Regions from separate parts of the Anthropogastromicrobium aceti genome, predicted to be linked through region 1. Evidence: predicted binding sites of a transcription regulator. Region 1 holds the regulator's gene; each other region holds the start of a gene.
What was found. Region 1 encodes HrcA, which represses chaperone genes, less so after heat shock. Its sites were predicted from a motif close to TGTTAGCACTCNNNNNNNNNGAGTGCTAACA; they were not measured.
Positions count from the first base shown of each region.

Region 1 (11,106 bases):
TGGCACCATCGCAGAGATCAAAATGGTGATGAGCCCTGTCACAGCTGCAACCACAAGATACCAGACTTGCGTATAAAAGGTCATCGAAATGCTTCCCACATATGCGACTCCATTTGAATTGATCATCGCATCAAAACTGTTCTTTAAAAGCCGAAATACACAGCTTACACCAACACAGCCAATTAGCAATCCTGCCGGAATCGCTGATACTGCCAGAAAGCCCGCTTCCAGAAAGACACTCACGATAACCTGAAAGCGCGTAGCACCAATAGATTTAAACAGCCCAAACTGACGTGTTCGCTCAGTCAGAGATATCGAAAACGAATTATAAATCAGTGCAATGCTCGCAATCGCAACCACCACCATTAACACTGCACACATACCAAATAACATATAGCGGATATCGGAGACACCTTGCCCAAAATAACGCAAAAGCGTCTCATTGATCTTTGACTGGTGATCGCCAAAATTTTTTGCAATAAAGTCGCTGGTATCATCAATGCTTTTCGTTTTTAAATAAATATCAGAAATCGTTGTCTGCACCCCTGTTGTCAGCACAAGATAACAAGGCTCCGCAAACTTTTGATAACCGGGATTTGTGCTAACTCCGACAATCGTATAGGTCTTTGTCTGTTCTACCTGTATCGTCTCTTCCTCGCAAAAATCCGCACTGCTTCGATCCTCGATTCTTTGTTCCTGATGCTGTATGACTCTGCCATCTGACCCAATACGCTCGCCAATCTGCCAGGTGATTGTATCTCCAATATGAAATTCTTTTCCAGCTGTTGTCATCATTTGTGGGATAATGACTTCGCTGTCATTTTCCGGCAAACGCCCTTCAATCAACCTTACGCCCATCGTAGCAAAAAAGTCTGCATTTACGCTTCCGATCGCCACATAAACTCTATTCGACAGCGAAACTTCATGTTCAATACCAAAATTCTTCTCGGCAACGCCGACAATGCCCATGCGACAGATCTGCATCACTTCCCCAGACTGTGCCAAGCGCGCCTCATCTTCTTCGTCACAATTATAAATCACGCCATAATAATCGCCATCGCGCATTTTCATATATTCGCTGAAAAAATGAAACAGACTTGAGGTTCCCGTAAGTACTGCTGTCAGCAATGCAAATGACAAAACAATTCCCGCAAATGTGACTGCCGTTCTCGCCTTATTCGCTGCTAACATCCTCTTTGTATACAAAAATAAAATCTTCATCAGCGGATCACCTCATCTCTGCAAATCCGCCCATCCTCGATGCGGATTAAGTGCTTCGCCTGGTTTGCAATCTCCTCGTCGTGCGTGATAATAATCAAGGTCTGATGATATTTTTCATTCGACAATCGAAGAAGATTCATGATTTCCTGACTGTTCTTCGAATCAAGATTTCCAGTCGGCTCATCGGCTAAAATCACAGTTGGCGAATTGATTAACGCCCGTCCAATTGAAACACGCTGCTGCTGACCACCAGATAGCTGATTTGGAAGATGATGCTCACGCCCTTTTAAGCCAAGATCATTTATCATCTGATTGATGCGCGATTTTTCCACCTTTCGACCGTCAAGAAGCGCCGGAAGTGTCATATTTTCAACAGCATCAAGCACAGGAATTAAGTTATAAAACTGATAAATCAGTCCCACCTGCCTGCGGCGAAAAATTGCCAGCTGCTCATCATTTTGCTTATATATATCCTGTCCGTCCATGTACACACTTCCGCTGTCTGGACGATCCACTCCGCCTAATATGTGCATCAGCGTAGACTTTCCAGAACCAGATGTACCAACAATTGCAACAAACTCTCCCTTTTCGATTGAAAAAGAGACATCATCGAGCGCTCTTACTTCATTCTCGCCCTTTCCATATGTCTTACACAAATGTGATGCCCGCAAAATTTCCATTCTCATCCCTCCTGATCTTATGATCTTTCGTTTTCAATTATTATGGTACACGCTGTAAGTGACAACTCACTTACTTTTCGGTGACAATTTTGTCACTATTGCAGTTTGCAAGGCAAGCCAATACTTCATGGCAAAGCCCTGAGGCGAATGGCTTTCACGAGACGGAACGTTGTAGCGGGACTTTCAAAATAATATACAATAATAAATATGGTAACAGGTGCCCGCGGAAAAGAGACGTCGACGAAACCATTACGCCGATGGGCTTTTCATAACCTCCCGGGAGGCAACGCCTCACTTGCGCACATGAATGACAAATTTTGCGCCGCCCTCCTCTCTGTTTTGCGCCTTAATTGTTCCATTTTGTTTTGCAAAGATACTCTGTGCCATTGCCATACCAATTCCAAATCCGCTGTGGCGCGCCGTTTTCCCTCTGTAAAATCGCTCAAAAATATGTGGCAGTTCCTCATCGCTTATGCCGTTTCCCTCATCCTCAATCTCAATTTCGCTGTATACAGACTTTTCAGACCAGCTAACATAAAGATTGCCACCGTTTTCCATATGCTCGATGCCATTTTTCAAGATATTAGTAATTGCCTCTGCACTCCAGCCAAAATCACCAAAAAAGCTGTCTGTGTCATTTCCATTCAGACAAAGCTTCACACCATGCAAGTCCATGGAAATCGCAAGCGGCTCTGCACTATGTAAAATAAGCTCCTTAATAAAAATCTTCTCCTTCTGAAGAATAGCAGTTCCTGAATCAAGCTTTGCCATCTTAAGAAGCACTACAACAAGCGAATCTACACGATCTACAAGCTGCTGCATCTCGGTAAGACGTCTTGCACGCTGGCGCACTTCGTCCTCTCCGCTTCCCTCAAGCTTTCTAATGCTGCTGATCATCAGACGCATTGCAGTAAGCGGTGTTTTTAATTGATGAGAAATATCAGCCATCATCTCTGCCTGAAAATTCTTTTCTTTTTGAAGCTGATCTGCCTGCTCACGCAGTCTTATGACAAGTTTTCGTACTTTATCCTGCAAAATGGCAAGCTCTCCCTCGCTGTATTCGTCCAGATTCCAGTGTTCTTCCCCATAAAGAATACGGTCGATCTCGTCTGACAGACTAGATGCCTGCGCCTCACGCCTGCGAATCTCTGATACAAACACACTCGACAACACAAGTGCTGAAAAAAGAATGCAGACAGCAGCCTGCCAACCCCACACAATGAAAACGATAAGTGCGGCGGCTGCAAGCATACTGTCTGCCATGATTAATTTATGGTATTCTGGTCTCATATAATTTTTCCCCTTTTTATTGCTCTGCCCGATCTTCCATGCGATATCCAATACCTCGAATCGTATGAAGCAGGCGTGGACTTTGTGGATTTTCCTCAATCTTCTCACGCAGACGCTTCATATACACAGACAGCGTATTGTCATTTACATATTCGCCAGATGCATCCCATATCTCCTCAAGTAGCTGATTTCTCGTCAAAATCTGACCTTTATTCTGCAGTAAAAGAAGCAGCAGACGATACTCAAGTGCTGATAAGAACAGCTCTTTTTCGCCTTTTGTCACTGTTGCTGATGACACATTGACCCTAAGATCGCCACAGCTTAAAATGCGCTGTTCTTTTTTGCAGCGGCGAAGAACTGAGCGGATTCTTGAGATCAGCTCACGAGGGCGAAACGGTTTAGCTATGTAGTCATCTGCACCCATATCAAGGCCTGCGACTACGCTGTACTCATCACCTGATGCAGTCAGAAAGATCACCGGAATCTCGTATTCTTTTTTTATTTCTGCACAGATAGAAAAGCCATTTCCATCCGGCAGACTTACATCAAGGAGCACCAGATCAAAAGCTTGTGCCAAAAGACATTCGCCCGCCTCTTTTTTAGAGCCTGCAATTTGCGTATCAAAACCCTCTGCGCGAAGCAGTTCACCTAGATACGCAGCGATTTGGCCATCGTCCTCTACCAGTAGTATTTTTGTCATTTTCTTCTTTGCCTCCCGTAACTTTAATGCCACGTTATTTTATCGCGCACAGCGCTGATAAGCAAATCGCGGTGTTCCATTCTCTACATATATAACACCACAGCGCTCAAATCCATTCTTTTCAAACAAATGCTGCATGACATTGTTATCCTTATGGGTATCGGCGCGAAGCTCTGGGCAAATCACTTCGCAAAAGGAAACTATCTGTGAAAATACTCCCTTGATTGTACCGTCACTTGCAACACGATGAATTGTTCCGTATGTATTGTCATTTTTCCAGCTGCCCTGCTCGATCACGCGATACGTTGGATCTTCTCCCACAAAGAACTTAAATGCTGCATGGGGAATGTTATCCTCTCCCATGCAGACAAAGCTGTATCCATTTTCAATATCATCCTGTATCATTTTTCGTGTTGGATAACCAATCTCCCACTGCGTTGTGTTTCCAGTACTATCCATAAATCGCTTTGCCCTAGCATAAATTTCCATCATGCGATCAAGATCAGTCAGCTTGGCTTTTCGTATTGTTATCATGTCCACGCTTCTCCCTTCTGCTATTAAAAGACAATAGCCCAAAAAGAGCTGCCGCTCCACGGATGATGACATCCATTTTGCAGCAGCTCTCCCTGCTAAAAACTATTTATTTATCCTTATCTTTTTCAAAGAAATCTTTGATTGGATGCTTTTTCTTAGTTGTCGTTGTATTGGCAGTCGTCTTGCCATTCATCGCCTCACCAAATGCCTGCAGTGCCTCTTTTTGCTCCTTTGTCATACTGGTTGGTACCTGTACTACAAAAGTAACATAATGATCACCACGTACATTTTTGTTGCGAAGACTCGGAACACCCTTGCCTCTTAAACGTACCTGCGTATCAGTCTGAGTTCCTGCTTTAAGCTCATACTCCACCTGACCGTCAATTGTATCAATTCTAATCGTTGCACCAAGCGCAGCCTGTACAAAAGATACTGGCACTGTTGAGAAAATATCGTAGTCCTGACGTCTAAAGATCGGATGCTGTGATACTGCAACCTCAACAAGAAGATCACCCCACTCGCCGCCGTTAATACCAGGCTCACCCTTTCCGCGGATGCGAATACTCTGACCATTGTCAATACCAGCTGGAATCGTAACCTGAATGGTCTTTAACTTTGTCTGATATCCGGTACCACGACAATCCGTACACTTGTCCTTTATGATCTTACCGCTTCCATGACAATCCGGGCAGACCTGAACGTTACGAACCATACCAAACATTGACTGCTGTGTGATTGTAATCTGGCCGCGTCCCTGACATTTCGGACAAGTAATAGGAGAAGTTCCTGGCTTTGCACCTGAGCCATGACAAGTTTGACAAGGATCCTTAAGATTTAACTTAAGCTCCTTCTCACAGCCCTTTACAGACTCATCAAAAGTAATGCGTACTGCTGTTCGAAGATTTGCGCCCTTCATAGGACCGTCATTTCTTCTGCTTCGTCCGCCGCCAAATAAATCTCCAAAGATATCTCCAAAGATGTCTCCCATATCGCCGCTAAAGCCACTAAAACCACCGCCGTAGCCTCCGCCGCTGCCATCAAATGCTGCATGACCAAACTGATCATACTGTGCACGCTTTTCCTTATCACTTAATACACTGTAAGCCTCTGAGGCCTCCTTAAAAATTTCTGCAGCTTCTGCGCTCGGGTTAATATCCGGATGATACTTCTTGGCAATCTCTCTGTATGCCTTTTTTATGGCGGCATCATCAGCGTCCTTCGCTACACCAAGGACTTCGTAGTAATCTCTCTTCTCTGCCATAAATACTCCCATCTGGGCAACCGCTCAAAGCCGCTTCGGCCAAAAGGGCTACCAATACTTTTCTTACTCTTAACATGGCAAAACTCCTGGAGAAGTCCCCAAGAGCAATGCCATTTTTTATCTTACTAAAACTTCTTAATTATTTCAACCCACAGTTGATATTTTTTTCAAACTTTCTAATTAAGCGTTTTTTTATTAAACTTCCTTGTAGTCTCCATCAACAACATCGTCAGAAGAAGATGAGGAACCTGCACCTGCGTTCATGTCTGGGCCTGCCTGTGCGCCACCCTGAGCTGCCTGTGCCTGCTCATACATCTTGGAGAACAGCTGCTGTGCACTGTTCTTTAATGTCTCAGTCTTTGCCTTTAACTGCTCAGTCTGATCTGGTGTTACGTTGTTGATATCGGTAGAAGCTACCAGATCCTTCAGTGCCTGAAGGTCGCTCTCTACCTGACCCTTTAAGGTCGGATCCAGCTTATCGCCAACTTCCTTCATTGCATTCTCAGTCTGGAATACGAAGGAATCTGCCTCATTACGAGCATCTACGCCTTCCTTACGAGCCTTATCCTGTGCCTCGAACTCAGCTGCTTCCTTAACAGCCTTCTCGATATCAGAATCAGACATGTTGGAGCCTGCAGTGATGGTGATGTGCTGCTCCTTACCAGTTCCAAGATCCTTAGCAGATACATTTACAATACCGTTTGCATCGATATCGAAAGTAACTTCGATCTGCGGAACACCTCTTCTTGCTGGTGCGATACCGTCCAGACGGAACTGTCCTAAGGACTTGTTGTCACGTGCAAACTGTCTCTCACCCTGTACAACGTTGATATCTACTGCTGTCTGATTATCAGCTGCGGTAGAGAAGATCTGGCTCTTCTTTGTCGGGATTGTAGTATTTCTCTCGATCAGATGAGTAGCAACACCACCCATAGTCTCGATTGAAAGAGTTAACGGAGTAACATCAAGCAGAAGGATATCACCTGCACCTGAATCACCTGCTAACTTACCACCCTGAATGGAAGCACCGATTGCTACACACTCATCTGGGTTCAGTGTCTTAGACGGCTCCTTACCAGTCAGTGCACGAACCTTATCCTGTGCGGAAATCATACGTGTTGAACCACCTACAAGAAGAACCTTATCAAGCTCTGCTGCTGTCAGTCCAGCACCCTCAAGAGCCTCTCTTACTGGTCTCTCAGTACGAGCGATCAGATCTGCAGTCAGCTCATCGAATTTTGCTCTTGTCAGTGTCATATCTAAGTGCTTCGGTCCCTCAGCAGTAGCGGTGATGAACGGAAGGTTGATATTTGTGGTAGTAGCGGTAGACAGCTCTTTCTTTGCCTTCTCTGCTGCTTCCTTTAATCTCTGAAGTGCCATCTTATCGTTAGACAGATCAACACCCTCAGTCTTCTTGAACTCGTCTAACATCCACTGAGTAACCTTGTTATCAAAGTCATCTCCACCTAAGTGGTTGTCACCAGCAGTTGCTAATACTTCGATAACGCCATCACCAATCTCAATGATAGAAACATCGAATGTACCACCACCAAGGTCGTATACCATGATCTTCTGCTCATGCTCGTTATCAAGACCATATGCTAAAGCTGCTGCTGTAGGCTCGTTGATGATACGCTTTACATCAAGACCTGCAATCTTACCAGCATCCTTTGTTGCCTGACGCTGTGCATCGTTGAAATATGCCGGAACAGTGATGACTGCCTCAGTTACCTTCTCACCCAGATAAGCCTCTGCATCTGCCTTTAACTTCTGAAGGATCATTGCGGAGATCTCCTGAGGAGTATATCTCTTATCATCAATTGTTACTTTATAATCAGTACCCATATGTCTCTTAATAGAAGAAATAGTATGGTCTGCATTTGTAACAGCCTGACGCTTTGCCGGCTCACCTACAAGACGCTCACCAGTCTTTGTAAATGCAACAACGGATGGTGTTGTACGAACACCCTCTGTATTTGTGATAACAACTGGCTTTCCACCTTCCATAACTGCTACACAAGAGTTTGTAGTACCTAAGTCAATACCAATAATCTTTCCCATAATCTAATTTCCTCCTAGATTGATCTTTTAATGTTTTGTAATCAAATCTTTCTTTATCAAATATGCAGCTTTTGCTGCGTCTAATATGCTAACTTTAATTTGCAACCTGTACCATAGAATGTCTTACAACACTTCCATGATATAAATAGCCTTTCTGGAACTCCTGAGCAACTGTGTTTTCGCCAAGGTTCTCATCCTCAACATGCATCACAGCGTTGTGCAGGTTTGGATCAAATGGCTTGCCAACTGCTTCAATAGGCTCAACACCCATATCTGCAAGTGCTTTTACAAGCTGCTTGTAAACCATATCCATACCGCTTACAAATGGATCGCTCATCTGCTCCTCGCTAAGACCTGCGAATCCACGCTCGAAGTTATCTATAATTGGAAGAAGCTTCTCTACAACTGACTTTGCTCCCATGTCGAACATGGTTGATTTTTCTTTTTCAGTTCTCTTGCGGAAATTCTCAAACTCTGCAAGATTACGTTTTCTCAAATCATCAAGCTGCGCTGTCAGATCTTCGATCTGCTTATCTTTCTTATCTTTTTTCTTGCCAAAGAAGCGCTTCTTATCATCTGTCTGCACATCCTTGTCATCCGGCTGATTCTCGGCAGCCTGTGCATCTGTCTGCTCCTGACTCATATCTTCAGCAGCCTCCTGCTCGGTCTCTTCAAGAATCTCATCAGTAACTGTTTCTTTTTCCATGTCTGTCACGATACATCCGCCTTTCTATCTCCTGTTTTTCAGGATCTTTCCTCAGGCCTGACCTAAGGTTCATTTTTTTTATAAATTGCATCCAGCTGATCTCTTAAATTCTTCAATGTGCCTACAACCTTTTCGTAATCCATACGCTTTGGTCCTACCACACCAAGAGTTCCCTGAACGCCATCACCCAAATCATATCTTGCGGTTACTACGCTGCAGTCTTTCATGTCCTGCATGCCGTTCTCCTCACCGATATAAACCTGAATGCCCGAATTGCTCTGTGAACCGCTCTCCGAGTTCTTATCTAAATTATCCTCAAGCAGCTTTGCAAGCTCTTCCTTTTCCTCAAATGTGGAAATCAGACGCTGTGCATTTTTCTCATCCGAAAGTTCTGGGTAACGGAATATATTATTTGCACCGCTTGTATAAATTACCGGTGCCGATTCATGTTTGATCGCCTCTGCGACCGCCTCAAGCACACTTCCTACAACACAGCTGTAATCTCCTGCCTGCTCCTTTAGCTGTGTGATGATTCCCAGATTAATCTGGTCTATCGTCAACCCATTCAAGGCGCTGTTAATGAGGACATTTAATTTAAGAAGCTCTTCCTCGCTGATGTCGCTTTCGATATTTAAAATCGTGTTCTTTACAAGATTTCCTTCGACTACGATAACAGCTAAAAGCTTTCCTTCCTCCATTCGTGAAAGCTGTAAAAACTTAAGCTTATTTGTACCAACCTGCGGTCCTGTAATCATCGTCGCATAATTGGTATTTGCTGCAAGAACCTTAACCATCTGCTTTAGCAAAAGCTCAAGCCGGTCTACTCTCTTGACTACAACTTCCTGAAGCTCATTGTTTTCCTTTTCACGTGTCTTCATCAGATGATCCACATACAGGCGATAGCCCTTATCCGACGGGATTCGTCCGGCAGATGTATGTGGCTGAATGATAAGCCCCATTTCCTCAAGATCTGCCATCTCATTTCTAATCGTGGCTGAACTTAAGTTTAAGTCCGTGTACTTAGAAATCGTCCGTGAGCCTACCGGTTCACCAGTCTCCAGATAATTTTTAATGATTGCTGTAAAAATCTTCCATTTTCTGTCATCTAGTTCCACAAGCTCACTTCCTTTTCCTTTGTTTCTATTAGCACTCATCATCCCTGAGTGCTAACGATTATAAAATAGCACTATCGGGACGTATTGTCAATACATTTGGGGAAAAAAATTGTGAAAATTTTGGGAACAATAAGAGCCGGGCAGCACTGCCCGGCTCTTATTAATATATTTATTATGTTGAGAGGATTATACAATACCCTGTGCGTTCATAGCTTCTACGACCTTCTCGAAACCTGCGATGTTTGCACCCATTACATAGTTTCCTTCGTAGCCGTATTTCTTTGCTGCTTCGTCTACCTTCTTGAAGATATTGATCATGATGTTGTGCAGCTTCTCGTCTACTTCCTCGAATGTCCAAGAAAGTCTCTCGCTATTCTGGCTCATTTCAAGTGCAGATGTTGCAACACCGCCTGCGTTTGCAGCCTTTCCTGGCATGAACATCATTCCACTCTCTAAGAAGAAGTCTGTTGCCTCTCTGGTGGATGGCATGTTTGCACCCTCTGCTACAAGGAAGCATCCATTTGCCTTTAACTGCTTTGCATCCTCAAGGTCTAACTCATTCTGAGTTGCGCATGGAAGTGCGATATCACACTTAACACTCCATACACCCTTGCCTTCATGATACTCAACACCCGGTTTTGCTTCTGCGTACTCTTTGATTCTTCCGCGGCGAACTTCCTTGATCTGCTTTACAAGGTCAAGATCAATGCCGTTTGGATCATAAATCCAACCGTTAGAATCACTTAATGTAACAACCTTCATGCCATACTGCTGAGCCTTCTCAGTTGTGTAAATTGCAACATTTCCTGAACCGGAAACAGCAACTGTCTTTCCTTCCATGGTCATACCTGCATTTAACAGCATCTCGCGAACCATATATACAAGACCATAACCAGTAGCCTCTGTTCTTGCAAGAGAACCACCGTATGTCAGACCCTTACCAGTTAAAACGCCCTCGTACAGACCAGTCAGTCTCTTATACTGTCCATACAGATAGCCAATCTCTCTTCCGCCTACACCAATGTCACCAGCCGGTACATCTGTATCTGCGCCAATGTGACGATACAGCTCTGTCATAAAGCTCTGGCAGAATTTCATAATTTCACGGTCTGACTTGCCCTTCGGGTCAAAATCAGAACCACCCTTGCCGCCTCCGATTGGAAGTCCTGTCAGTGAGTTCTTAAAGGTCTGCTCAAAACCAAGGAACTTGATAATACCAAGATTTACAGATGGGTGAAGACGAAGTCCACCCTTGTACGGTCCGATTGCACTGTTAAACTGTACACGGAAACCTCTATTTACATGAGCCTGTCCGTTGTCATCTACCCACGGTACACGGAATGTAATAATACGCTCTGGCTCTGTCATTCTTTCAAGCAAAGCATCTTTGCGGTACTGCTCCTCATTTGCCTCAATTACCGGACGAAGGGAATCAAGAACTTCCTTAACTGCCTGCTGAAACTCTTTCTCGCCTGGATTCTTCTCTGCAACCTTCTGCAGCACTTCATCTACGTAAGACATTATGACCTCTCAATCTG
Region 1 is NZ_JAJEQN010000003.1:133,234-144,339, forward strand. Features, by position in the region: gene LKD48_RS02030 (ABC transporter permease) at 1-1,221, opposite strand, end outside; gene LKD48_RS02035 (ABC transporter ATP-binding protein) at 1,221-1,901, opposite strand; gene LKD48_RS02040 (sensor histidine kinase) at 2,193-3,191, opposite strand; gene LKD48_RS02045 (response regulator transcription factor) at 3,208-3,891, opposite strand; gene LKD48_RS02050 (N-acetyltransferase) at 3,931-4,425, opposite strand; gene dnaJ (molecular chaperone DnaJ) at 4,532-5,686, opposite strand; gene dnaK (molecular chaperone DnaK) at 5,882-7,747, opposite strand; gene grpE (nucleotide exchange factor GrpE) at 7,842-8,453, opposite strand; gene hrcA (heat-inducible transcriptional repressor HrcA) at 8,516-9,607, opposite strand; gene gdhA (NADP-specific glutamate dehydrogenase) at 9,755-11,089, opposite strand.

Region 2 (11,106 bases), on a different contig from region 1:
ATGCACTTGGCGCAAAAGATGGAAAAAAGCTTCGTGATTTAGAGCGTGCAATTATTCCACTTGAAACCGGATTGATGACTGTGTGCGGTGCCCTTCTGTTTGCATTTGCACCACAGCTTATGACATTGTTCTCACGTGACGCAGAGGTAATTATGCTAGGTTCTACAGTACTTCGCATGGTCGCAATATCAGAACCTTTCTATGGTATCCCGATCGTACTTGAAGGTATGATGCAGGGAGTTGGAAAAACAGTTGCACCGTTTATCTTTAGTGTAATTGGCATGTGGGGTGTTCGTATTATAGGAACCTTCATATGTACGCAGCTTTTAGGCATGGGACTTATTGCTGCATGGGCATGTATGATAGCACATAATGTTTTATTATTTATGCTCTTTGCTGTATACTTTGCGCGAGGAAAGTGGAAACCAAAGTTTTAAAATAAAAACGACAAATTGCATGGCATAATGTGCAGTTTGTCGTTTTTTTAATTCTAAGTCTTTATGCGAGTTAAAAGTTTGATTAGAAGGAACGGATGATTTCCTCTGTCATAGAGCGAACAACTTCGGTTGCTAACTGTACTGTAGCTTCGAAATCATAGTAAGAAGTAATTCCGTAATGAGAATGGATATAACGAACAGGAACACCGACAACGATTACCGGGATACCATCAAGTGAAGTGTTAATAATCGCACCATTGTTTCCGCCGCCTTCACGGACAGAAGACTGTACAGCAAGTCCCTTTTCTTCAGCAAGATCTAATACGTAGCGCTGATATCTTGGGGAGCATACAATTGATTTGTCCATAAAACGAAGCATTGGACCCTTTTTCAGAGCTGTCTGAATTGCATACGGCTCAGTAAAGGTATCATCAGCAGGGCAGCCCTCGAAACAAAGTGCAATCTGAGGAGCAACCTTTCCGACTGCAACCTTAACACCACGCTCGCCAAGCTCCTCTTGTGTAGATAACACACCTACCAGATCAACATTTAAGTTCTCATCTGAGAGACGGCGCATAGTCTCGAGAAGGGCAGCACAGCCAATTCTACAGTCAAAGCCCTTTCCAATCATGACATCATGTTCCTCGTCATAGGAGAAATGTACGTCAGAAATAATAGGCTCACCAATGCGGATACCAAAGTTTTCAACAGCATCTTCCTTGCTTGTTGCACCGATATCAATTACAAGAGACTGAATTGATGTGGAACCGGCATTCTGACGCTCGGCAGGTGTCATAAAATGAGGTGGTTTAGCTGCAATTACGCCAGGAATAAAATTACCATATTTATTGCGTACAAGAACCTTTGATGCCGGGAGAGAATTATCGCTCCAGCCACCTAGGGAAACAAAGCGAAGTGTTCCATTTGGCTTGATTGAATGAACCATAAGTCCAACCTCATCACTATGGGCATCAAGCATAAAAACAGGCTTATTACCTGTATTGTTCTTGGAACGCAGATAGAGATTGCGCAGGCAATCCTCCTCAACATCGGCAAATTCTGCACCATATTTTTTTGCGACAGCAACAGCTTCATCCTCAAATCCGGACGGTGCCTTTGCATCAGACAGTTCCTGAATCATAGTAACTGCATTTTGATCTGGTTTGATTTTCATATCATTATCCCTTTCTCTTATAAGAATGATGTATTTCTCTATATTCGAGTATCATATCATTTCTGAGGAAAAAAAACAAGATAACAAAATTGTTCTATATACTATGAAAATAGTAATAAGTTACAGTGCCTGCTCTCAATGCAAGAAAAATTTCGCTTGACTTTTTGAAAAGCAGGAAAATTAGAAGTTCACAAAATCTTCACAAAATAATTAGCACTCACCTCTTGACAGTGCTAATAATAAGTGCTATAGTACACATAGAACAAAAGAAGGGGAACAACAAGGAAGCCTCTTAAAAACCTTAGTTCTGCAGCGAAAGCTGCTAAAATAAATACCACATCGGCAGTGTCCGGAGTGTCAAAATAGATTGCAGCTGGCGCTGCAGATGTTAAAGTATAAAATCCAGTTTGGAGCATTGAAAGGAGATTTTGATTATGTTAGTACCGAGCATTTTTGCAAATAGTGTATTTGATGATTTCTTTGATTTTCCATATGTTAATGACAAGAAGACAGAGAGAAAGCTGTATGGTCACAACGCAGCAAACCTGATGAAGACTGATATTCAGGAATATGATGACGGCTATCAGTTAGAGATTGATCTTCCAGGCTTCAAGAAAGATGAAGTACATGCAGAGTTAAAGGATGGTTATTTGGTAGTCAGTGCTGAGAAAGGTCTTGACGAGGACGAGCAGGATAAGAAGACTGGCAAGTATTTAAGAAGAGAGCGTTATGCAGGATCATGCCAGAGAAGCTTCTATGTTGGTAAGGATATCACCGAAGAGGATATCAAGGCACAGTTCCAGCATGGTATGCTGACACTGTTTGTTCCGAAGAAAGAAGCAAAGCCAGTTGTAGAAGAGAAGAAACACATTACAATTGAATAAATATTGTTATACAGGGCGCATCCGAAAGGGTGCGCCCTATTTTTATCACTTGCAATGAGCCATCAGGGACAATAAAAGAGCCATTGCCCCTGTCACCCTGGCTCAAAAACTGTAATGATAAATAGTATCAGTGAGACAAAATTTAGTTGCGAAACAGGATAAAAGTGATATACTGAAAGCATAAGAAAAGAAACCGTGTGAAATTACAGTTTTGTTTTCACACGGTTTTTTTAAAAGATTGGGTTAGATAAAACTAATACATGATAGTGATGAATATGGATTCAAGGCAAAAAAATGCAGTGATTGGAGGAAGGGCATGAAAAACGAAGAATACAAAAAATTGTCAATTAGTGAATTTACAAAAGCAGCTGGAAGATATGAAAGTAACCATGCTGGCATTTACGAAATGTGTAAGAAGGATTATCCGGATATTCTGGCAGAGCTAGAGAAGGAGTCGTTCAGAAATTTATTGGATGCAGGTTGTGGACCTGCTCCAATGATTTCTTTATTATCAGAAAAATACCCAGACCGACATTATACAGGACTGGATCTGACGCCAGCCATGATTGAACAGGCAAAAAAGAAAAATATTCCAAATGCAACATTTGTTGTAGGAGACTGTGAGAACTTTCCATTTGAAAACAATTCATTTGATGCAATTATTTGTTCTATGAGTTTCCATCATTATCCAAATCCACAGGCATTTTTTGACAGTGTAAAAAGATGTCTTCGTCCAAATGGAAGACTGATTCTGAGAGATGTGACAAGTGATAATAAAGTATTGGTATGGCTGATGAATACATTGGAAATGCCTCTGGCAAATATATGTGGACACGGAGATGTCCGAGCGCCAACAAGAGATGTGGTTATGAAATGTTGCAGAAAAGCAGGGCTAAAAGTGGAAAGATTTGAAATCCGCAAAGGTATGAGGATGCATTGCGTTGTAAGAAAACCTATTGGAAAGGGCGATAGATAATGAAGAAAAAACATTTTGATGTGGGAACAGATGGATTTTATGGTGCATACTGGAAATGTAAATCAGATTCAGACTGTGCAATGATTGCCATGATCGGAGATGATTCAGAGGATTATCTGGCGCGTACATCTGTGAAATGGCTACATAAACTCGGTGTTAATGTGATGACGATGTCACCTGGAAAAAAGGATTATGGACATCATAATTATCCACTGGAACGCATAGAAAAAGCAATCAGCTGGTTAAAAGCAAATGGTAATCAGAAGATAGGAATTGTCGGGGCATCTACTACAGGAACACTTGCTTTAACTGCCGCTTCTTATTTTGAAGATATCACATTGACGATTGGTCTGACACCGAGTGACTTTATCTGGCAGGGATTTATGCAGGGTAAAAAAGATGGCTGTAAGGAATGGCCGATTGAAGGAGAATCTCTTTTTTCTTATAAAGGAGAACCGCTTCCGTATATGCCGTTTTGCTATAAACATCCAGACTACTGGAGGGTAATTGAGAAAGAAACAAAGCGAACCGGTGATATGGTTAATTCAAGAAAACTGTTTGATGATTCGGAAAAGGCTCACCCAGTCACAGAAGACGAGATGATCAAGATTGAAAAAATCAATGGAATATTATTGCTGATTGGCGCTGAAGATGATGTATTGTGGGATACTGCAAAATATATCCGTCGAATGAGACAGCGAATGAAAGAATATCCATACACATGCAGATTAGAGTCTGTAATTTATGAGCATGGAACACATTTTATTTTTCCAGAGAGTATGTTAAAGACAATGCTCCCGATTGGATCTGGAATCTTCATGAAAATGGCATTTCAGGGGGCAAGAAAATATCCGAAAGAATGCCAGAGAGCACGTTTGGATATTGACAAACGGGTTAAAAATGCCGTTGCAGAATGGAAGAGTAGAAAAGAGACGGATAAGATATAAAGGAAAAATCCTGGATGCGTTGGGAAAATATGATGCAGGTGACTATGCATACTGGCTTGGCTCAGGTATTTCGACAGACTATGATCAGACAATGGTTGAGAACTGTATAGAACTTTTCTGTAAAGAAAATCTGTCTGAATAAAACAATTTTGGCAGGATCTGAGAAGAAATCAGATTCTGCCAATCGTATGAAAAGAGGTAATTTGATATGAAAAAAGATATAGAAACCGTCAGAGTCTTTTTTGTAAATGAGAGCTTGTAACAAAAAGAAAACCCCACCCCTCAAGATTGAGGGGCAGGGGAGTTGAATAGGCGAAGCCTATTTTTTATCACTTAGTAAATGAGCCATCAGGTCCCACCGGCTTAAATTCCATATTCGTTAAATAATTTTGTCCGAAATGTTGGATCAGCAATAGCTTTTGGAATTTCAGAGCCTCTATTTTCCTTTAATAATCTCTCATAAAGCATATTAACACGCTGTTCGCCTAATTGCACCCCCTGTTGTACTCCGTCCTTTCTGGCTGAGTTTATGGAATCATTCCAGTCGCGTATTGCTTTTTCGCGGTTTCGGTACATAGCCATTAATGTTTCATCGCTGCTGGCTTTTTTCAGACGCTCATATGCTTCCTCAAATGTTTTGTTTTCTTCAACCAATTTTTCATACACCTCCTGTTGACCAGAGTTAATAAATAGTGCCCATTGATCTCTTGCAGTTAAGCCAGAAAGCTCAAAAGTTTCAACTTCTTTTGTTTGAGATAATTCGCTGACTGCTTTGCGTAGCTCAAAGAATGAAATTTTGAAAGTTTGTCTGTATATTTCATTTGTTTCTTCATCTTTAAGAACAAAGCTTCTGTAGTAACGGGAATCTTTGTATAAGTCAAAACACAACAAATGGCTTACTTTCTTCCTGACCGAATACCTGTTTAAATACGATATCAGAAGTCAGGGGTAATAATTGTACAGTTTCTAAGTTATCGTTCATCAATAAGTCCTTCATTTTATGTAGTTCCGAATTTCGGTACTTATCTGATGTATTTTGTGCTATCTGGCTTTTTCTTTTGTACCTTAAAGTATTCCTTTATATTATGAGAATATCACGAGGGTGATATTTTTGCAAGTGTTTGTCAATAAAAAAATAGAAATATATAGGTTGCATTAAATCCGCAATTTTTCAGCAGGAGTTTCTAGGAATGAAGGAGTCAAAAAGATCCATTGCCCCTGTCCCTCCTGGCTTAAGTGAGAAAAAAAGTCCAATAAGACATCATGTGTATTATTGACAATGTCAATAGATAAAATTAATATAACAGTGTGATATAACATTGTTATATTTTTGCAGCATTGGAGGATGAATCATATGTCAGTAAAGGCAGAGAAAACCAAGGAAAAAATATTGGACACAGCACTTAGACATTTTTTAAAAGACGGATTCAGTGGAGCATCTTTGAGGAATATTGTGAAAGATGCCGGACTCACAACAGGAGCATTTTATAAGTACTATCCGACGAAGGAAATGCTTTTTGATGCATTGACAGATCCTTATGTGGAGCACATTTATGAAATATATGATGGAATCTTAGCTGAATTTGTAGAGCTTTCTGCCGATGAGCAGACAAGGAATATGTCTGGAACCTCAAGTGATGGAATGGATCAGATGATCGATTATATATATGATCACTACGATAATTTTAGATTGCTCTTAAAATGTGGAGACAGCGGAAAGTTCGAAGATTTTATCCATAACATGGTAGAGCGGGAGGTGGAAGCAAGCCAGAAATATATGAAGACAATGCGTGATGCAGGAATAGAGTTCCCAGCTGTTAGCAAAAGTCTTATGCATATGATTTATACAGGATTTTTCTCATCAGTACTGCAGATTATTGAACATGACATGGATAGGGAAACGGCAAAGAAAAATGTATACCAGTTAAGGGAATTTCAAACTGGTGGCTGGGAGCGATTGTGGAATATCAAATTCCCGGCTGAAGATAAATAAGATTTTCAGAATAATAAAATAAGGTGGCTTATGCCGGTGAGCCATCTTATTTATTATAGATAGGTTAGCCAAAACTAATTTGGATTGCCTGAGCAAAATTATAGTAAGGGAGTGTGTTTGCATGAAAGAAAAGAAGAGGTCTGCCGCCAGTTGGATACTGGAGTGGGCGGGACAAAAAAGAAGTGCCTATGTATGGAGTGTAGTGCTTGCGGTAGGAAATGTTATTTTCAAAATAATTCCATATTTTATTATCGCAAATGTCGTAACAATGTTTTTGGATGGCAGTAAGGAATTTAAAGAATATCTGATTATGGCAATATGGATTGCGCTGTCGTTTATTATAGCAGAGCTTTTTCATTCACTTTCTACATCGCTCTCTCATAAAGCAACGTTTACTGTACTTGCAAATATACGAAAATCTTGCTGTGAAAAGCTGGCGAGGGTGCCGCTTGGATATGTGAAGGATACACCATCAGGAACATTTAAAAATATCATGGTGGAAAGAATTGACAGCATTGAGACAACACTGGCACATATTGTACCGGAATTTACTTCTAATCTGCTGGCACCGGTCATTATCCTAATTTATTTCTTCATGACAGATTGGAGACTGGCATTATTGTCATTAGTGCCGGTGGTGGTTGGATTTCTTTCTTATTTTGGCATGATGATTGATTATAAACCGAGTTTTGAAAGAACGGTTAAGACAACAAAGGAGCTGAATGATGCAGCAGTGGAATATATTGATGGAATTGAAGTCATCAAAGCATTTGGAAAAACGGAAAGCTCTTATGCCAAATTTACAAAGGCAGCTATGGAATATGCAGATTCCTTTATTTCGTGGATGAAACGCTGCTCAATCTTTCATGCACTGCTGATGGTTGTGACACCGTATACATTATTGACAGTTCTTCCATTTGGAGCACATTATGTGGAAAATGGAACACTGACGATTTCAAGTTTTGTTATGTGTATCATTCTGTCACTTGGAATTGTAGGACCGATTATTACAGTAGGTTCTTATACTGATGATCTGGGTAAAATCAGTGTGATTGTTGATGAGGTGGTTGGAATTCTAAAACAGCCAGAGCTTAAAAGACCTGAAAAGAGTACAGCAGCTCCAAAGGATAATTCCATCACACTTACCGATGTCAAGTTTGGTTATCATGAAAGGGAAATCCTGCACGGAGTGAATATGAAGTTGAATGCTGGCACAGTTAATGCGATTGTAGGCCCATCGGGAAGCGGTAAATCCACAATTGCAAAGCTGATTGCTTCTCTTTGGGATGTAAATAGCGGAAGTATCAAGATCGGCGGTGTTGACATAAAACAGATGTCACTTGTTGATTTTAATCGAAAAATCGCATATGTAGCACAAGACAATTATCTGTTTAATGAAACTGTCCGAGAAAATATCAGACAGGGTAATCCGAAAGCAACAGATGAAGAAATTATAGACGTAACGAAAAAGAGCGGCTGCTATGATTTTATCATGCAGCTTGAAAATGGATTTGATACAATTGTCGGTGGAGCAGGTGGTCATTTGTCAGGCGGTGAGAGACAGCGTATCTCAATTGCAAGAGCTATGCTTAAAGATGCGCCAATTGTTATTCTTGACGAGGCGACTGCGTACACAGATCCTGAGAATGAAGCTATTTTGCAAAATTCTATTGCAAAGCTTGTTGCAGGAAGGACTCTCATTGTTATTGCACACAGACTTTCTACAGTCAAAGACAGCGATCAGATATTTGTTGTGGATGAAGGAAATATAGCAGCACATGGCACACATGAGGAGCTTCTTGCATCGTGCCCACTTTATAAGGAAATGTGGAATGCACATATATCTGCCAAAGATACCGCAAAGGAGGACAACTAATATGTTTGAGATTCTGGCTAAGTTTTTTAAGTTTTCCGGAAAAGAAAATGAAAATAAATTTAAATTGTCCATAGTGATCGGTCTTGCAGAAGCCCTTGCCTCTGCGATGAAGATACCGGCTATCATGTATGTACTGATCGGATTGATGAGTAAAGAAGCCATGGGAAAATATATCATTGGTTCAATTGCTATTATGGGAATTGCCATTGTAGTTGATATTATCTGCAAGAGATTTTCAACCGTGCTCCAGACAGAAGGCGGGTATAATGCAAGTGCTTTTACGAGGATAAAGATAGCAGAACATCTTCGATATCTTCCAATGGGATATTTTAATTCAAACAGTATAGGTGAGATTTCTTCTGTTACAACGAATACTATGGAAATGCTTGGTGATATTGCGGCTAGAGTCGTTATGCTGACGACACAGGGTATTCTGGAAACAACTATGATTGTTCTTATGATTCTCATTTTTGATTGGAGAATTGGTTTGATATCAGCGGCTGGTGTAGTCATTTTCTTTGTAATCAATTCAATCATGCAAAAGGCTGGAAAGAGTGATTCAGAGAAAAAAGTTCAGTGTGATACGGAGCTGATTAGCCAGATCATGGAATACATTCAGGGAATATCAGAAGTAAAATCTTATAACCTGCTTGGCAAGCAGGCAAAACGGCTGAATGATGCAAACGAAGCATGTGCGAAGATCAACACGAAAATGGAGCTTTTATTTGTGCCATATCATTTTCTTCAGGGAATTGTGACGAAGATCACAGGAGCAGTTATTGTGATCAGTAGTGCGGCATTTTACATAAATGGAACGATGAGTGCAATTTATGCAATCGGTATGACGATATCAGCATTTATGCTTTATTCAAGCCTTGAGTGTGCCGGAAACTACTCCTCACTTTTGCATGTAGTAAGTGTGTGCGTAGATAAGGCAAATGCAATTCTTGAGCTTGACACAATGGACATTGACGGAAAAGAAATCAAGCCGCAAAACTGTAATATTAAACTTGACCACATTTCGTTTTCTTATGACAAGAGAAAAATCATTGATGATGTATCGCTTTCAATTCCTGAAAAGACAACAACAGCAATTGTTGGTCCATCTGGTGGCGGTAAATCTACATTGTGCAATTTGATCGCAAGATTTTGGGACGTAGATGAAGGCAAAGTCACACTTGGCGGTGTAAATGTGAAGGATTACAGCATGAACAGTCTGATGAACAATTTTTCCTTTGTATTTCAGACAGTATATTTGTTTGCCGATACGATTGAAAATAATATCAAATTTGGTCGTCAGGATGCAACACACGAGGAAGTTGTAGCAGCTGCAAAGAAAGCATGCTGTCATGAATTTATAAGTCAACTTCCGAATGGTTATGATACAGTGATTGGAGAGGGTGGTTCATCGCTTTCAGGAGGCCAGAAGCAGCGTATTTCTATAGCACGTGCTATTATGAAGGATGCGCCAGTCGTCATATTAGACGAGGCAACAGCTAATGTTGATCCGGAGAATGAAAAGGATTTGATGGATGCCATAGAAGCACTCACAAAAGAAAAGACAATCATCATGATTGCGCACAGATTAAAGACTGTTCGTCATGCAGATCAGATAGTAGTTGTTGATAAAGGAAGAATTGTACAGAAGGGAACACATGAACAGCTTATGACGCAAGATGGTATATATAAGAGATTTGTAGATGCCAGAGAACAGGCAGTAAGCTGGAAATTGGCTTCGTTTATGAGAGTGAGCGGTTAATTGCTTTTGCTGATATTGAATCGCTGAAGGCATTGTCTGGAGTGTCAAAATAGATTGCCCCTGTCCCATCTGGCAAAACTGTGATATAATCAAAAAAAGTTAACAAAGCCAGGAGGTTTGCATGAATAAATTTTCAGATGAGAATAATTTTAATAATAAGGAAGCAAATAAGTGGGTAGGTATCCACGGTGTGATTTTCGATGTGGATGGCACACTTCTTGATTCTATGGTGATCTGGGAAGAGGCAGCGGTACGTTATCTAAATAGCCTTGGATTAGAACCAGAGGAAAATCTTTCCGAGAAGATCATGACTATGTCGATGGAAGAGGGTGCAGATTATTTAATTGACCACTATGGTGTGAGTTTGACGAGGACGCAGATTCTTGACGGTATACGCGAGCTTATACGCGGCTTCTATGAGGATGAGGTGCAGCTAAAACCAGGCGTAGAACAGGTAATTAAGTTGCTTGCATCAAAAGGCATTCCAATGATTATTGCAACCTCAAGTGACAGTGCATGTGTTACAGCTGGCTTAAAGCGTCTTGGCGTTTGGAGTTATTTTAAAGGAATTTTGACATGCAGTGATATTGGAAAGGGAAAGACAGAACCAGATATTTATCTTGCCGCTGCAAAAGAGATTGGAAGTAAGCCTTCAGAGACAGTTGTATTTGAGGACGCACTTCATGCTATTGTTACTGCAAAGAATGCAGGCTTTATTACTGTGGGTATTTATGATTCATATAATCAGGACGAGGAGAAGATTCGAAAGGTCGCAGACTGTTATTATAAGAATTGGGATGAAGTAAGCGAATCCATGATTGGAAAATAGAATGAGCAAATAATGAGAAAACCGCTTCCCGGTCATTTAGCTTTCCGGGAAGCGGTAAAAAACAAAACAAACAAAAATGAGAAAAAGAAAAACAGCAATCTTTCGATTACTGTTTTCAATGCCGCAGACCGGAATCGAACCGGTACGGGTATCACTACCCACGGGATTTTAAGTCCCGGGCGTCTGCCAGTTCCGCCACTGCGGCATAGCTTCTTGTGAAGCTCAATGGAT
Region 2 is NZ_JAJEQN010000015.1:5,260-16,365, forward strand. Features, by position in the region: gene LKD48_RS07375 (MATE family efflux transporter) at 1-437, shown strand, start outside; gene LKD48_RS07380 (M42 family metallopeptidase) at 520-1,611, opposite strand; gene LKD48_RS07385 (Hsp20/alpha crystallin family protein) at 2,046-2,495, shown strand; gene LKD48_RS07390 (class I SAM-dependent methyltransferase) at 2,812-3,471, shown strand; gene LKD48_RS07395 (acyl-CoA thioester hydrolase/BAAT C-terminal domain-containing protein) at 3,471-4,418, shown strand; gene LKD48_RS07400 (hypothetical protein) at 4,438-4,560, shown strand; gene LKD48_RS07405 (PD-(D/E)XK nuclease family transposase) at 4,782-5,309, opposite strand; gene LKD48_RS07410 (TetR/AcrR family transcriptional regulator) at 5,773-6,411, shown strand; gene LKD48_RS07415 (ABC transporter ATP-binding protein) at 6,533-8,287, shown strand; gene LKD48_RS07420 (ABC transporter ATP-binding protein) at 8,289-10,046, shown strand; gene LKD48_RS07425 (HAD family hydrolase) at 10,168-10,875, shown strand; tRNA gene LKD48_RS07430 (tRNA-Leu) at 10,995-11,080, opposite strand; tRNA gene LKD48_RS07435 (tRNA-Tyr) at 11,102-11,106, opposite strand, start outside.
Region 2: LKD48_RS07385 (Hsp20/alpha crystallin family protein) is a predicted target of HrcA. The motif match lies at 1,820-1,850, and genes of this name have one in related genera.

Region 3 (11,106 bases), on a different contig from region 1:
TTTCTTTTTTTCGCATGTTTTTTCTTTTTTTGCAGATACTGTCCATAAGCTTTTATTTGGAATGAATTGAAATGCCATTTTTTCGCTAATCAGTATCCAGATGAAAGTCTCACACAAATTATAAGGAGATTTCTATTATGACAAATTGTACCTGTACCGTTACAGAATGTAAGCATAACGACGATCACTGCTGCTGCAAATCAGAAATTCTTGTTAATACAGACTCAAAGAATGACTGCTCATGCGGCTGCACATGCTGTGCAAGCTTTGACCAAAAAACTTCCGATTCTTTTAAAAACAGCACACAGACACCAAATCCTGCTTTAAAAATTGGCTGCAATGCTGTTCAGTGCATCCACAATGAAAACCATTTATGTCAGGCAGAATCAGTGGCAATCAATGGAATGAATACACAATCAGGCAATCATACAGAATGTGCAACGTTTCAGGCCAGATAATTATAAAAGCACATGAAAAAGGCGCCTCGGCGCCTTTTATTATTTTCCACGAATTTTCTGGATTGCAGTCACAATCAATAGTACACAAAGATTTACAAGCACAATGCTTGCACCAGTCGGTGTTGAAAGTAAAAATGAAATCACTAGGCCAAGTAAGAAGTCTATTACTGCTGTGATTGCTGCTGCAATAATAACACCGCTAAAGCTTCTTTGAAGACGCATTGCTATAAGTGCCGGAAAAATAATAAGGCTTGAAATCAGCATTGCTCCCATCATTCGCATGCCAAGGGTGATCGTCACTGCTGTAAGAACAGACAAAAGTGCATTAAAACGGCCAACAGGAATGCCAGATGCCTTTGAAAAATTCTCATCAAATGTAATAGAAAAAATACGGCTGTAAAATAAAATAAACAGTGCCAAAACAATAACACATAAAACTATACTTATCATGACATCCTGCTCATTCATAACGAGAATACTTCCAAACATGTAGCTTGAAACATCTGTGTTGATACCAGTTGTCAAAGCTGTGACCGTGATGCCTATTGCAAGTGCTGATGAAGATACTACGGCAATGGCCGCATCATTTTTCATATGCGCGTTCTCACGAATCCTAAGCAGACAAAATGAGGCAATAATAACAATCGGAATAGAAATCCAAAGCGGAGATACACCTAATGCAACTGCAACTGATAAAGCCCCAAATGACACATGGGACAGACCATCTCCAATCATAGAATAATGTTTAAGCACAAGGCATACACCAAGAAGCGCCGCACAAAGCGACACAAGCACACCTACTATCAGTGCTCTTTGAATAAATGGATATTGAAACATCGTAATAATCAGATTCATTTTTCTTCTTCCTCTCTGAAAGCCGTTCCAAGCATACGCTTTCCCTCTTCACTTGCACAGTACTCTCTGCGCGTTCCAAAAAAGTAGCCTTGCGGACCAATATGAAGAACTTTATCTGCATATGGAAGTGCTCCTGCAATATCATGTGTTACCATAACAATAGCCGTATGCTCTTTTTTGTTAAGCTTTTCCAAAATCTCATACAGTTCACGTGTAACTGCCGGATCAAGTCCTGTGACTGGCTCATCTAAAATCAAAAGACTTTCCGTTGCACAAAGCGCTCTTGCAATCAGCACGCGCTGCTGCTGACCTCCTGATAATTCACCAAATGATCTTGATGCCAAATTTTCAAGTTCAAGATGACGCATCTGTCTTCTTGCCTTTTCCTTATCTTCTTTTGAATAGAAAAAGCGGCCTTTTCTTGTACTTAGACAGCCTGATAAAATCACCTCCCAGACAGTTGCCGGGAAATCTTTTTGTGAGCTTGTCTGCTGCGGCAGATATCCAATTACATGGTTTAAAATTTCCTTTCCATAATTTACCTGACCGCTTCCTGCCGGAATCAGACCTAGTAAACCTTTTATCAATGTGGATTTTCCAGAGCCATTTTCTCCTACCACACAAACATACTCACCTTCCTGAACCTGAAATGACAGATCTTTAATGACCTGCTGGTTTTCGTATCCAAATGATACTTTTTTACATTCAAACAGCATTTTACTGTAATCCTTTCTTTAAATTTTCTGCATTTTGTCTCATCAACTCCACATAAGTCACACCTTCCTGCAGCTGCTTTGAAGTCACAGTATGGCATGAATGAAGTTCTAATATCTCAACGCCTGTTGCTTCCTGTATCATCTGAGCTGTCTTTGTATTTCCCATCTCAACATGATAAATTGCTTTTATATTTTCAGATTGTATCTCTTCTATTAAGGATGCTATGACTCTAGCTGACGGCTCCGTATCTCCGGCGCAACCAGCAAATGCAGCATCATAATCTAAACCAAATTCCTGTGTAAAATATAAAAATGGGAATCGATCAGCAAATAGAATTTTCTTCACACGTGCATTGTCTACAATTTCCTCTATTTCAGACTGCACATCTGCAATCTGTTCGCGATAAGCCGCTGCATTATCGCGAAACTGTTTCTCGTGCTCAGGATCTGCCTCACAAAAAATCTCCTCAATAGCTGATACAAGAAGCTGCGCATTTTCAAGTGAAGTCCATATATGCTCATCATATTCATCATGATGATGTTCATCTTCTTCATCATGATCATGCTCCTCTTCTTCGTCATGGTCTTCGTCTTCATCGTGGTCATGTGAATGACCTGTTGTTTTCATACTTTTTGTATGCGCCTCTTCTAGCAGATCTACTGTCTCTATTCCCTGAAAGGTGATTCCATGACTGCGCGGAACTGCTTCTAACACCTCTTCTACCCACGTTTCCATCTCACCGCCATTGTAAAGAAAAATATCAGCCGACTGAAGCGCAAGAAGATCCTGTGCTGTAGGTTCAAAACTGTGGCTGTCGCGTCCAGGCGGCAGCAACAGTGTCACATCCAAATATTCACCTCCAATTGCTCTGGCAAAATCATAATAGGGAAATACCGTTGCGACAACTGAAATTTTGTGTGATGCTTCTGATGGATCAGACACATCTGCATTTATATCTTTTACTTTATTACAACCAGCAGCCATAGATACTGTCACAAGCAAAACAGCCAATATCCATTTGCATTTACCTGTTAATTTTCGCATTTTGTTTTCCTTCCATATATACTTAATATACTTATCATCAGTATAATTCGATGATTAAATAATTATTTAATTCCCCAAACACGCAGCAAGGCCGCCGTTTTCACGGCAGCCTTGTGTATGTTTTCTTCTTTTTTTTATGAATTGATACTTACGAATTGCTCCGTTGCTACGCAACTCTCGCAATTCTAAAAACATTCGGATTCGCTGATTTTCCTTGAAAATCGCTACATCCTCATGTTTTAACAGGTCTCAAGGTCACAAGCCTCTTCATGCAAGCATGATCAGCTTGTGGCTTTTCGACCCTAGTATCACTCAGTTTATAAGCTTACGCTGCTGTAGTTTGGTGCCTCTTTGGTGATCTGAATATCATGCGGATGACTTTCCTTTAAGGAAGCGGCACTGATCTTAACGAACTTGCCAGTCTCCTGCAGTGTCTTGATATTCTTTGCACCACAGTAGCCCATACCGGAACGAATACCACCAACTAACTGGAAGATGGTATCTTCTACTGTTCCCTTGTATGCAACACGTCCTTCTACACCTTCCGGAACAAGCTTCTTTGCCTCTGTCTGGAAATAACGATCCTTAGAACCATTCTCCATAGCAGCAATGGAACCCATTCCACGGTAAACCTTATACTTTCTTCCCTGATACAGCTCAAACTCACCCGGTGCCTCATCACAGCCTGCAAACATACTTCCCATCATGCAGACACTTGCACCTGCAGCTAAAGCCTTTGTCATATCACCAGAATACTTGATACCGCCATCTGCGATGATCGGCACACCATATGGCTTTGCAGCCTCATAGCAGTCCATAACAGCAGAAACCTGCGGAACACCAATACCAGCAACCACACGTGTGGTACAAATAGAACCTGGTCCAATACCAATCTTAACAGCATCTGCTCCTGCCTCGATCAGTGCCTTTGTTGCCTCTCCTGTTGCTACGTTACCAACGATAACCTGCAGATCAGGATAAGCTGCCTTGATCTCCTTTAAGGTAGTGATGATGTTCTTAGAATGACCATGTGCAGAATCGATTACGATACAATCTACTTTTGCATTTACGAGAGCTGTTACGCGATCCATAACATTCTTTGTGATACCAACAGCTGCACCACACAGAAGACGTCCCTGCTCGTCCTTTGCAGACAGCGGATACTTGATCTGCTTCTCAATATCCTTAATGGTGATCAGACCCTTTAAGTTGAAATCATCATCAACGATCGGAAGCTTCTCTACTCTTGCCTTAGCCAGAATCTTCTTTGCTTCTGCAAGGGTAACACCCTCTTTTGCAGTTACAAGATTCTTGCTTGTCATGACTTCACGAATTTTACGGGAGAAATCCTCTTCGAACTTTAAATCACGGTTTGTGATAATGCCGACAAGCTTTCTGCCCTCAGTGATCGGCACACCTGAGATACGGAACTTTGCCATCAGTGCATTGGCATCCTCGAGAGTATGCTCCGGGGAAAGGTAGAACGGATCTGTAATAACGCCATACTCAGAACGCTTTACCTTATCAACTTCCTCAGCCTGTGCTTCAATAGACATGTTCTTGTGGATAATACCGATACCACCCTGACGCGCAATGGCAATTGCCATACGATGCTCTGTAACAGTGTCCATACCAGCACTCATCATCGGGATATTTAACTGAATCTTTTTTGTTAAATGCGTTGTTAAATCAATCATGTTAGGAGTTACCTCAGAATACTGAGGAACCAACAGGACATCATCAAACGTGATGCCATCACCAATAATCTGACTCATGTCTACTATACCTCTCTCTTTGTCTTTAAAATGTATTTAAGTTATTAGTTCTTTGCCGTGATATTCTGCTCAATAATCACCTTTCTCGGCGCGGCACTCTTCATGCATTTGAGAAGATTATCATTTGGCTCGATAACATATACGAACTTGCCATTCTCATCAGAGTAAGCAATTCCGTAGGTGTTGGCATCAGCCTTTCCTGATGAAAAGTCTACTACCTTCACCTGATTGTTACCTTTGATGTAATCGAATTCATGTGACTTCATGGAAGCCATTTTTTCGATTTTCTGGATGTCCAGCTTCTTCATACGCTTGCGTGTGCGCTGTGAAAGAATACGGTCAATTGCCAGCTCATTTGTGACAAATACATATTCATACTCAACATGCAGACGCGCGCTTCCAAAGTAAGCTGCTGCAGCAGCGGCTAACAGAGCGACAAATCCAAACGGACTAATCACACTAGCATAAAACCCAATCAGAAACAGCAAAACGATACCAATATAAAATGGAACCGTAAGCGGAGACTTCTTGCGCTTTACGAGCCACTCGGCATAAATATCATTATTCATACCTTCTCTCCTTTCATCCCGCCTTGTGGCATGGGAGATATTTAAATTATTATATATTACTTTGATGGATTTTAAAAGACCTTTTTTCAACTTTTTGTTTTTTTAAGGAATTTTTGTAGAAAGATACCGAAGGAATGGGCGGAATCTGTCGATTTGCAGAGCAAAGCGCTGTTTTCGAAAACTATTGGGCGGATTGTTTTCCTCATGATTGGGCGGTTCCTAAAAAGACAGGGAGTCCCCCGTGCAAGCACGGGTACTCCCTGTCTTTTTGTAACCTGGTATTCAGCTCTCCCGCGCTGTCTCATGCGCAAAATCGCCCTATCGGGCTTACTCGCTGCTTCGCAGCTATTTTGCTTATGAGGCGGCGCTCCTTTCTAGCACAACCTTCAGAAAAAACATGCAAGCATGTTTTATTCTGAACGCGTGCTAGAATGAGCTGTTTTATCACATCATTCCGCCCATGCCTGCGCCTGCCGGTGCTGCCGGGGTTTCTTCTTTAATGTTTGCTACTACAGACTCTGTTGTCAGTAATGTAGAAGCTACGCTTGTTGCATTCTGCAGTGCGCTTCTTGTTACCTTTGCCGGATCAAGGATACCTGCCTCGATCATATCTACATAAGTCTCATTGTAAGCATCATAGCCTACGCCATCCTTTGCCTCACGGACATTGTTGATGATAACAGCGCCCTCAAGACCTGCGTTGCTTGCGATATGGAACAGTGGAGCCTCAAGTGCCTTCATGATGATCTTTGCACCTGTCTTCTCGTCTCCCTCAAGGGAAGCAACCAACTCGGCAACCTTCTTGGATGCCTCAATATATGCAGTACCGCCACCTGCAACGATACCCTCTTCTACAGCTGCTCTTGTTGCATTTAATGCATCTTCCATACGCAGCTTGCATTCCTTCATTTCTGTCTCAGTTGCTGCACCTACACGGATTACTGCTACTCCGCCTGCTAACTTTGCAAGACGCTCCTGCAGCTTTTCCTTGTCAAACTCTGATGTAGTCTCAGCGAGCTGACCCTTAATCTGACCAATTCTTGCCTCGATATCTGCCTTCTGTCCGCAGCCATCTACGATAACTGTGTTCTCTTTCTGAACCTTTACAGACTTTGCACGTCCAAGCATATCAATAGTGGTATCCTTTAACTCGTAGCCAAGATCAGAAGAAATTACAGTACCGCCAGTCAGAATTGCGATATCCTGCAGCATTTCCTTTCTGCGATCACCATAACCCGGAGCCTTTACACCTACTACCTGGAAGGTTCCTCTTAACTTGTTTACAATAAGTGTGGTCAATGCCTCACCCTCGATATCCTCAGCGATGATTAACAGCTTTGCTCCTGCCTGAACGATCTGCTCCAGTAATGGAAGGATCTCCTGAATGTTGGAAATCTTCTTATCGGTAATCAGGATATATGGATTATCTAAAACTGCTTCCATCTTCTCCATATCAGTTGCCATGTATGCAGATACATAACCTCTGTCAAACTGCATACCTTCTACAAGATCCAGCTCTGTCTTCATGGTCTTGGACTCCTCGATAGTGATAACACCATCCTTAGAAACCTTCTCCATTGCATCTGCAACCATCTCACCTACAGACTCATCTGCTGCGGAAATTGCTGCTACCTTTGCCATCTGTGCTTTTCCTGAAATCGGCTGGCTCATTCTTGCGATCTCTTCTACTGCTGCGTCAGATGCCTTCTTCATACCTTTTCTTAAAACGATCGGGTTTGCACCTGCTGCCAGGTTCTTCATACCTTCATTGATCATTGCCTGAGCAAGTACGGTAGCTGTTGTGGTACCATCACCAGCAACATCATTTGTCTTTGTTGCAACTTCCTTAACAAGCTGTGCACCCATGTTCTCGAATGCGTCCTCAAGCTCAATCTCCTTTGCGATAGTAACACCATCGTTTGTGATTAACGGAGTACCGTAGGACTTATCCAGAACAACATTTCTTCCTTTCGGTCCGAGGGTTACTCTAACGGTATCTGCCAGTTTATTTACACCAGCCTCTAAGGCTGCTCTTGCTTCTGCGCCATATTTAATTTCCTTAGCCATGATTTTGTTCCTCCTGATACTATTTCAATTCTTTTCAATCCACACAATACAAGTTTTCAACTCGCATCAAATCAATCATCTTTGACCAAATTATTTAATTTAAGATCTACTACAGATAATTATTCAACAATTGCAAGAATATCACTCTGCTTTACAATAATGTAGGTCTCATCCTCAAGCTTTACCTCTGTTCCGGCATACTTGGAGTAGATAACAGTCTGACCAACCTTTACCTGCATGGTTACTTCCTTGCCATCAACAACTCCGCCTGGACCAACTGCGATGATCTGTGCCTGCTGTGGCTTCTCTTTCTCAGAACCTGGAATAACAATACCAGACTTTGTAGTGGTTTCTGCTGCGACCTGCTTTAATACAACTCTGTCACCTAAAGGTACTAACTTCATAATGGAAACCTCCTTAATAATTAACACTATACTTTATTATAGTTTTTATTTTCTTATCTTATGTCTTATTGCTAGCACTCATTTCATCTGAGTGCTAATTATGACATTGTTTATAATAATGATTTTGGCAAAATATTGCAACCTTGTATACGGCTATATATTAGTATTTATCTTTATTTTTCTCTTGTTTTCTTTGTTTTTCTATCGTTTTTCTATTATTTTCTTTTCTTATACAAAAATTACATTTTGTCTTTCCATTTTGTTCAAAATAGAGTATACTAGTCATGACATCCCGATGATACCAGACAATAAAGTTGTGAATCCTTAGTATCATTGGCAAAAATTTTGTGAAAGAAAGGAGTTTGCTATGGCTGATTTTATGAAGAAAGTGACCAAGCTGGCACTCAAGAGCGCTGCTGTATGTGCAGGAGTTGCAGCAAGTGCCGCTCTGCTGCATAAGTACGTGAAGATCCAGTCAAATTGCAGCGAATGCGGACCTAGCGAAGATGATTTTGATGAAGACAGAAACGAGGATGACACCACGAAAAACGTGGATGAGGCTGCAAACACAGCATCTGAAGAAGAGTCTGATGCAATTTCTTCCGATGAGGCAACTGATTCCTCTAGCCGTCGATATATCAATATTCATGTAACTGGAAAAAACAGCGATGTAGACATCAATATTGATAAGGGACAGCTTTTAGACGACGCCGCAAAGCTTGTTGCTGATGCAGCTCACCTTACAAAAAATCTGCGTCCAGGTTCTCACAGTGACAAGAAGGCTGATGAAAACAAATGTGAAGAAACTACAGAAGAACAAGCAAAGGACGATGATTCTAATTTCCATTTTAAACACATGAATGCTGACAGTGATATCGCAGATCTTGACATTGAAGATCTTAGTGTCGATATTGACGAAGATCTTAGTGAGGGTGTTTCTGATCTGTATGAAATGGACGGTGTTTCTGATGAAGATGCTGCTGTCGATACTAAACCACTTCACGAGGATGATGTTAATCCAGAAAAAACAAAAGAAGAAGATTCTGTTAATTCTTCTATCCATCTTTAAAAATCAAAAAAACGGCCGGTTTCCCGGTCGTTTTTTTGTCAGTCTTTTTTCTTTTTGTCATCCATCTCCATGATGCCGTTTGTTTTAATCATTGCTCTCGGAATTGAATCCTTGGAGTTTTTCCAAGGTGCATCTTTAAATCGATAATCAAACTTATCTGCAAACCAGTCAAGTTCTTCTGCAAGACGCTTCATATTGTCCAGATACAGCTTTCCTGTAATTTCTGTAAACTCGTCAAGCTCCTTCTGATTAAGACATTTCGCACCTTCCTTTAACAGATCACCATAATGCTCAGTACAAAAACCCTTTCCCTTTGCGTACAGCTCTCTAAATGCAGCGTCACTCTTCCAAGTTGCTACTACAGTATGCAGATAACGCTCGAAGGTGTTATTTATACGATCACAAATAAAACATGACTTATTTAACTCATCAATATAATCTGTTAACGGATTGCTTGTCTCCTTCTTAAAGAAGGATGCCTTTTTGGGCGGCATCTTCATGCGCTTTTCAATTTCTTTGTTTGTACGGTCGATGTGTGTCTTTAAGACTAATGCAAGACCAAGCTTATTATTCTGATCAAATACCATCTTCATGTGTGCCTTACAAAATCCCATTCGATCTGTCTCCATGCGGATATCATCCTCCATGTAGCTAGGACCCATGGTAAATTCGACTGCATTATTTTCAAGAATTGTCTTCATAGCGCAGATAGGACACTCACTGTCCATCGCAAACGCATCGTTAATCGGAATCGTATACAGTTTTTCTTTCATGCCGTCTGCTCCTTATTTTGGCAGCTTAAAGCTTGACTTTAATGAAACAATGCGGTTAAATACCGGCTTTCCTTCCTCGGAATCCTTGCAGTCTACGCAGAAAAAGCCATTGCGCACAAACTGGAAGCTGTCGTAAGCCTTTGCATCCTTTAAAGATGGCTCCAGCACACAATCCTTTAATACGGTTAAAGAGTTCGGATTAAAGTTTAATGTGCCATCTTCATTGAGCTTACCTTTTTCCTCGTCTACTAAGTTCTCATACAGACGAACCTCAGTGTGGAATGCAGTCTTCGCTGCTACCCAATGAATAGTTCCCTTTACCTTTCTGCCATCCGGGCTGTTTCCGCCCTTTGATGCCGGGTCGTAAGTTCCATGAACCTCAACTATATTGCCATTTTCGTCCTTAACACAGCCTGTACACTTTACAAAATAAGCATTCATCAGACGAACCTCATTGCCAGGGAACATACGGAAATACTTCTTTGGCGGCTCCTCCATGAAATCATCCGCCTCAATGTAAAGCTCTCTGCCAAACGGAATTGTTCTGCTTCCAAGCTCTGGGTTTTCAAGGTTATTGACAACATCAAGTTCTTCCATCTGATCCTCTGGGTAGTTATCAATGATTAACTTAATTGGATTCAGTACTGCCATAACTCTTGAACGCTTAAGCTTTAAGTCCTCACGGATACAATATTCAAGCATTGCATAATCAACAGAAGAATTTGCCTTTGCCACACCACAAAGATCAACAAACATGCGGATAGACTCTGGTGTAAATCCACGTCTTCTGAGTGCACTGATTGTAACAAGACGCGGATCATCCCATCCATCTACTACGCCGTCTTCTACGAGCTTTTTAATATAGCGCTTTCCAGTAACAACATTAGTCAGATACAGCTTTGCAAACTCGATCTGCTTTGGCGGCATAACAAACTCACACTCTTTTACAACCCAGTCATACAGCGGACGATGATCCTCAAACTCCAAAGTACAGATAGAATGAGTAATGTGCTCAATTGCATCCTCGATTGGGTGAGCAAAATCGTACATCGGGTAGATGCACCACTTATCTCCAGTATTATGATGAGTCAGATGAGCCACACGATAGATAACAGGATCTCTCATATTCATGTTCGGGGAAGCCATGTCAATCTTTGCACGAAGTACCTTCTCTCCGTCTGCATACTTGCCGTTTTTCATCTCCTCAAACAGCTGCAGATTTTCCTCTACGCTTCTGTTGCGATATGGGCTCTCCTTACCTGGTTCAGTCAAGGTTCCTCTGTACTCGCGAATCTGCTCTGCTGTCAGATCACAAACAAATGCCTTTCCCTTCTTAATCAGGAATACGGCATACTCATACATCTGATCAAAATAA
Region 3 is NZ_JAJEQN010000014.1:7,877-18,982, forward strand. Features, by position in the region: gene LKD48_RS07025 (DUF1540 domain-containing protein) at 138-458, shown strand; gene LKD48_RS07030 (metal ABC transporter permease) at 498-1,313, opposite strand; gene LKD48_RS07035 (metal ABC transporter ATP-binding protein) at 1,310-2,029, opposite strand; gene LKD48_RS07040 (metal ABC transporter substrate-binding protein) at 2,031-3,074, opposite strand; gene guaB (IMP dehydrogenase) at 3,392-4,849, opposite strand; gene LKD48_RS07050 (DUF6106 family protein) at 4,894-5,418, opposite strand; gene groL (chaperonin GroEL) at 5,863-7,485, opposite strand; gene LKD48_RS07060 (co-chaperone GroES) at 7,605-7,889, opposite strand; gene LKD48_RS07065 (hypothetical protein) at 8,257-8,958, shown strand; gene LKD48_RS07070 (DUF6062 family protein) at 8,997-9,731, opposite strand; gene LKD48_RS07075 (glutamine--tRNA ligase/YqeY domain fusion protein) at 9,744-11,106, opposite strand, start outside.
Region 3: LKD48_RS07060 (co-chaperone GroES) is a predicted target of HrcA. The motif match lies at 7,959-7,989, and genes of this name have one in related genera.